One region of the Bradyrhizobium guangxiense genome, then DNA from elsewhere that is predicted to be linked to it. Evidence: riboswitches for the same ligand, from Rfam matches in the RefSeq annotation. Region 1 holds a riboswitch; the other holds the start of a gene.

Region 1 (3,212 bases):
GACTGCCGGCGCCTTCGACCAGCACCAGATCGGCCTTCGCCTTCAGACGCTCGAAACTCTCCAGCACGGCGCCCATCAATGAAGGCTTCATCGCCGCGTAGTCGCGCGCGCGTGCGGTCGCGATGCGCTTGCCATGGACGACCACCTGCGCGCCGACATCGGTCTCGGGCTTGAGCAGCACCGGGTTCATGTCGGTGTGCGGCTCGACGCCGGCGGCCAGCGCCTGCAATGCCTGCGCGCGACCGATCTCGCCGCCATCGACGGTGACGGCCGCGTTGTTGGACATGTTCTGCGGCTTGAACGGAAGCACGCGCAAGTGCCGCCGCGTGAAGGCACGGGCGAGGCCGGCGACGATGAGCGATTTGCCCACGTCCGAGCCGGCCCCCTGGATCATCAGCGCGCGTGCCATCGAACTCAGAACTCGACGCCGGCCTGCGCCTTGATGCCGGAGCGGAACGGGTGCTTCACCAGCGTCATCTCGGTGACGAGATCGGCGATCTCGATCAGCTCGTCCTTGGCATTGCGGCCGGTGAGCACGACGTGAGTCATTGGCGGCTTCGAGCTCGTCAGGAAATCGATCACCTCGGCGATGTCGAGATAGTCGTAGCGCAGCGCGATGTTGATCTCGTCGAGCACGACCATGCGCAAATTCGCATCCGAGATCAGCTCCTTGGCCTTCTCCCAGCCGGCGCGCGCGGCGGCGATGTCGCGGGCGCGATCCTGCGTCTCCCAGGTGAAGCCTTCGCCCATCGCGTGGAACTGGCAGAGCTCGCCGAAATGGCCGGTGAGCAGGCGGCGCTCGCCGGTGTCCCAGGCGCCCTTGATGAACTGCACCACCGCGCAAGGGAAACCGTGGGCGACGCAGCGCACGATCATGCCGAAGGCCGAGGAGGACTTGCCCTTGCCGGCGCCGGTGTGGACGATGATGAGGCCCTTTTCGCCGCTCTTGGTCGCCATGATCTTGTCGCGGGCGGCCTTCTTCTTCGCCATCTTATGGGCGTGCCTGATGTCGGTATCCTCGGTGGTTTGGGTATCCGGTTCAGACGTCATGGGACCCGGTCCTTCGGCTTGACAAGAGGCGGCCACCGGCAAATGGTGGCCCGGCGTTGGTTCCTGTCCTATGACAGGCGAAGAGGGAATGCGATAGGGTCCGAATCGGCAAGATTTGGGTTCAAAATGCAGCCGCCCCCGCGACCGTGACCGGAGAGATGCCCGAAGCCACTGATTCCCCGCGGAATCGGGAAGGCGGGGATCGAAGGGCAAGACCCTGCTCCGCAAGCCGGGAGACCTGCCAGCGCGGACGAGTTTTGGACCGGCGGACGGGGGGTTCCGCGACGGGGAAACGGGCCTTCTGAAGAATGGTCCGTGTGCCTCATCGCCTCCCGCTGTTATCTGGAAGAGGCGATGACCGTCACACTTCATGTCTGCATCCCCTGCCGTGCCGGCCAGACGCTTGGCGAGGGCGAGACGACGCCCGGCAAGCGCCTGCACGGCGCGATCCTCGAGGCCGGCGTGCCCGAGGGTGTCAATGTGGTTCCCGTCGAATGCCTGTCGGCGTGCAGCCAGGGCTGCTCGGTGGCGCTGACCGCGCCCGGCCGCTGGTCCTATGTCTATGGCCGCTTGTCGGATGCGAATGCGTACGACGTGGTCGCGGGCGCTGCCGCCTACGCGGCGGCACCCGACGGGCTCGTGCCCTGGCGCAGCCGTCCCGAGATCTTCCGCAAGCAGTCGCTTGCGCGAATTCCCCCGATTCCTGTCGCGCCGGAGGCCGCCGAATGAATTCGCTCGCAAAAGTCCCGGTCACGGTGGTCACCGGTTTCCTCGGCTCCGGCAAGACGACGCTGATCCAGCATCTGCTCAGCAACGCCGGTGGCAAGAAGCTCGCCGTGCTCGTCAACGAGTTCGGCAGCGAGGGCGTTGACGGCGAGATCCTGAAATCCTGCGCCGACGCCAACTGCCCCGAGGAGAACATCGTCGAGCTCGCCAATGGCTGCATCTGCTGCACCGTCGCCGACGATTTCATTCCGACCATGGAGCAGCTGCTGGCGCGCCCGGTGAGGCCCGATCACATCCTGATCGAGACCTCGGGCCTGGCATTGCCGAAGCCGCTCTTGAAGGCGTTCGATTGGCCGGAGATCCGCTCGCGCATCACGGTCGACGGCGTGATCGCGCTGGCCGATGCCGAGGCCGTGGCGGCGGGCCGTTTCGCCCCCGATCCGGAGGCGGTCGAGGCGCAGCGCGCCGCAGACGACAATCTCGATCACGAGACGCCGCTGTCGGAAGTGTTCGAGGACCAGATCGCCTGTGCCGATATCGTGCTGCTGACCAAGGCCGACCTTGCCGGCGTCGCCGGCATTGAAGCTGCGAAGGCTGCAATCACCGCCGAGATGCCGCGCCGCGTGCCGATGCTGCCCGTCACCGACGGCGCCATCGACGCGCGCGTCATCCTCGGCCTCGGTGCCGCCGCCGAGAACGATCTGGCCGCGCGCCCCTCGCATCACGACGGCGAGGAGGAGCATGAGCACGACGATTTCGCCTCGGTTGTGATCGATCTTCCGGAGGTCGCCGACATCGACACGTTGGTTGCGTCCGTCCAGCGTCTGGCGCGCGAGCAGAACGTGCTGCGCGCCAAGGGCTATATCGCGGTCGCGGGAAAGCCGATGCGGCTGCTGCTGCAGGCGGTCGGCGAGCGCGTGCGCCATCAGTTCGACAAGCCCTGGGGCGCAGGTCTCAGGCAGTCCAAACTCGTCGTGATCGGCGAGCACGGCGATATCGACGAGGCCGCGATCAAGGCAGGACTTGGTATCTCAGGATCTGGCATCTGATGCACGTCGTCTTCCGCGAGAGCCGCGGTCTGGAGGAGACCGCGACGCCAAGGGACATCGGCCAGGACCCGGCCGACCTCGTGGTGCTCTCGTATTCGGATTCCGACCTTGCCGCGTTTGCGGCCGGCTGGCGCCGTGGCCGGGGCAGCCTGCCGTCGCTGCGGCTCGCCAATCTCGCGGAGCTGCGCCATCCGCTATCGGTCGACACCTATGTCGAGCGCACGCTGTCGCAGGCGCGCGGCATTCTGGTGCGCTTGATCGGCGGGGAGTCCTACTGGGCGTATGGGCTGGCGGCCTTGCAGCGGCTCGCCAAGGACCGGGGCATCGCGCTTGCCGTGCTGCCGGCCGACGGTCGCGATGACACGCGGCTCGATAAGTGTTCGACGG
Region 2 (3,212 bases), 1.2 Mb from region 1:
TCGTTGTCCATGCGCCGCTCGCTCCAGAAGCGCGCAGTGGCATCGAGCACCAAATAGTTCTGCCAGATATTCCAGGTGACGCCGGCACTCGCCGTGTAGCGCGACACCAGCGGCACGTCGTTGCCCGCCCAAATGCCTTCGCGGAAAGCCGCGCGGGTGTAGGCCATGCCGGAGCGCAGCAGCAGAGCATCATTGACACGATAGGACAGACTTGTCTCCGAGCCGTAGCGCCGGGTCGGATCAAGATTGGTGTTGTAGAACAGGACCGGGCTGAAATGGACCTCGTTGGTGAGGTCCATCAAATAGAGGCTGCTCTGCAGCTGCAGCCCGCCGCCTTCGATGCGCAGGCCGCCCTCGATATCCCAAGAGGTCTGGGTCTTGAGCTGGAACGTTTGCGGGATCGCGGCGAAGGTCAAGGGATCGAAGGGCGGCCCCGAGGACAGGCGCTCGTCCACGTCAGGCGTGCGGAAAGCGCGCGCGGCGCGGCCGAACAGCGCGACCGTGTCATTGAGGCGATGCTCGGCCCCGAGATGCAGCGCATATTGGGTCTCATTGCTCGTCAGCGGCAGCGCGCCAATGTCGGCGTTGAATGGCGCGGCCGGGTCGAAATTGTCGCGTGCCGCAAGACTGACGGTCTGCACCCGCGCGCCATAGGAGATTTCGGTCGCCGGCGCCACGCCCAATGTGTGCTGGAAATAGCCCGCGACCGTCTGCTGCCTGAGGTCGTAATTGTGCCAAGCGGCAAGGCCCTGCCCGGCGCCGCGGTTCTGCCGAAAGCTCGCATCGTAATAATCGATGCCGGTGAGGAGCTGCGATGGCATGCCGAGCAGCAGGCTCTTCACGCTGAGCCGCGGCGTGATCGACCAATTCGTCAGATTGGAATCGACATGAGTCGACGTGAAGAAGGCCGGAACCGGCGTCGGGCTGGAGAAGAATGCACTCTGCTGCTTCTTGTCGCGCACGCCGCCGTCGACGATGAGATCGACGCCGTTGACTAGGGTCTTGGTGAAGCCCGCTGTCACGCCAAAGCCTTGCTGGTTGGCGTAGTTGAACGGCGTGCTGGTTCCTCGCCGGTTGGCGGTGAGTTGGTCGAGGCCGATGGAGGGATCGACAGTGCGGCCGCCCGGCAGTCGCAGCTCCTGATTGTCACCGGTGATGGTGAGAAACGCGGTCAGGCCGGGCGCGGTGTAATTGAGATTGCCGACACCATTCTGCTGGGAGTAGCGATTGTTGTCGCGATAGCCATCGGTCCTGACGGCATTGCCATAGAACGAGGTCGACCACGGACCGGAATTGAGCGAGGTCGAGATGTTGCCGAGCCCGGTGTTGAATGAGCCGAAACCGGCCTCGATCCGTGCGGACATGGGCGGCCCTCCGACGCCGGTCTTCATGACGATGTTGATCACGCCGCCGACCGCGTTGTCGCCGTAGAGCACCGCGCCGGAGTTGCCACGCGTGATCTCGATACGCTCGATGGAGTTGAGCGGGATGGTGGAGAGGTCCACCTGCGCCATGTCGACGTCGTTCAGCCGCCGGCCATTGACCAGCACCAGCGTGTTGGCGGTGGCAAAGGCGCCGAAGCCACGCAGGTCCACGCTGGTCTTGGCGCCGATCTGGCCGCCATAGAACGTCGTGATCTGGGCTCCCGGGGTCTGCGCGGCGATGATCTCGGCCAGCGTCTGCGATGGCGAATGCGCGATATCGGCGGCCGTGATGACGGTGGTGGCGGCTCCGACGATACCGCCGTTGCTGGCGACGGCCTCGGCGCCGGATGAGCGGGCGCCATTTCCTGCCGGCGCGGCACTCGCGGTTCCCCGGTATCTAGTCGTCTCGCCGTCACCTGTCGCCCTGGCCCGCGTGCGGTTCTGATCGTCGGGCTTGCTCACCTCGATCGGCGGTAACTGCTCGGCAAGGGCGTGCTGGGCGAAGGCGGAGGATAGACCGAGCGAATGGAGGGAAACGGACGCGAACAGGCCGGCGCTGAGGCGCCAGGCGGCAGGGACGAGACGGGACACAATTGTAACCTCGGTATGACGTCAGTGGCACGTCACCGCGAACGAGGCTTCACGGCAGAGCAATCGATTTGCTCCGGTGCAGCTAATGCCTGTACTCCCCGACCGACATCTTCGCGTGTGACCACGGCTGACGGCAGGTCTCCTGGCTCGCGGGGCATGACCTTACGTCGCCTTCCCAGGACCGAGATTCCCAGTGGCACAGGACGAAAGATTCACCGCTTACAGTTGCGGGGGCAGCCGTGGCGTTGAGATCAATCCCGGCGTTGGGACAATCCCGCACCACATTCCCTTTTGATCTCCGTGAGGAGAACCGTCGCCGATCATTTATGTGTCGTTGCGCCGGAGAGTCAATCGACCGGTTATGCCAAGGAACAGCTCTGGCCGACCGGGAGCCCGCCAAGAGGTGGCGAGGCCAGGTTCCGTGCGGAAAAGACGAAACGAGCCGCCGCTCAGGTCCGCCCTCGCAAACGCTGGGCCTGGGCCCAGGCGACGGCGACATCGCGCGGGGGAATATCGACGCGCTTGATCGGGGTCAATTCGCCGGAGGCCGAGACGATCGCGGTTTCCTCGCGGCGGCAGCGCGTGCAGACGAAGCGGACCTCGTGCGGGGACGCCGACCAGCTCGACCGCTTCACATTGGCCGCCATTGGCCAGGCATCGCAATGCGAGCACGACACCAGAAATCGACCGGGATCCAGCACACCCATTTCCATCGGACTCCGCGTCCTGCCCGCTCCTCCAATGATTAACCCAAGTGAATCGTTCCGGTGCCCAAGCACCACCAGTTGCGCGGTTGCGCCCCGTGCAAGACAGCAGGCGGTGCGCTCAGCGCGCGCCCTTGAGGGTGCAGGAGGTCGTGCAGGTGACCGTGGTGCCGCGATCACAGGATTTGCAGGCACTGACGCACTGGTTCAGGTCGCGGGGATTGTAGCTGTAGTTCCGCATCGGGCAGGCCGGCGTCGTCGAGCCGGTGATGTCCTGCTCCTGATCGCAGGCCGCCGTCATGAGCGCGAATATGATCACTGCAACGAGGCGCATGGGACTGCCCTGTCAGGCACGGCAAAATGACGCTCACGGGACGCGCTGCATCGCAGCGAACCCCGGCCTTCCCACCACGAGCGCCGATCAGCGACGCTCGCGTAGCCTCAAGGATGCGCTCCAAACATTAAGAACGGATTGATTGCCGCCGGCCTCAGG

What was found. A riboswitch is a leader RNA that binds a small molecule or an ion and turns the genes downstream of it on or off. The one in region 1 is predicted to bind cobalamin.
Region 2: it holds a riboswitch for cobalamin, as region 1 does, so the genes downstream of both, X268_RS16355 (TonB-dependent receptor) here and X268_RS10450 (DUF1636 family protein) in region 1, are expected to answer to the same signal.

Annotation. Positions count from the first base shown of each region.
Region 1 is NZ_CP022219.1:2,239,686-2,242,897, forward strand. Features, by position in the region: gene X268_RS10440 (cobyric acid synthase) at 1-409, opposite strand, end outside; gene cobO (cob(I)yrinic acid a,c-diamide adenosyltransferase) at 415-1,050, opposite strand; cobalamin riboswitch at 1,091-1,310, shown strand; gene X268_RS10450 (DUF1636 family protein) at 1,405-1,779, shown strand; gene cobW (cobalamin biosynthesis protein CobW) at 1,776-2,825, shown strand; gene cobN (cobaltochelatase subunit CobN) at 2,825-3,212, shown strand, end outside.
Region 2 is NZ_CP022219.1:3,449,216-3,452,427, forward strand. Features, by position in the region: gene X268_RS16355 (TonB-dependent receptor) at 1-2,015, opposite strand, end outside; cobalamin riboswitch at 2,131-2,345, opposite strand; gene X268_RS16360 (hypothetical protein) at 2,465-2,722, opposite strand; gene X268_RS16365 (hypothetical protein) at 2,841-3,053, opposite strand; gene X268_RS39485 (hypothetical protein) at 3,208-3,212, opposite strand, start outside.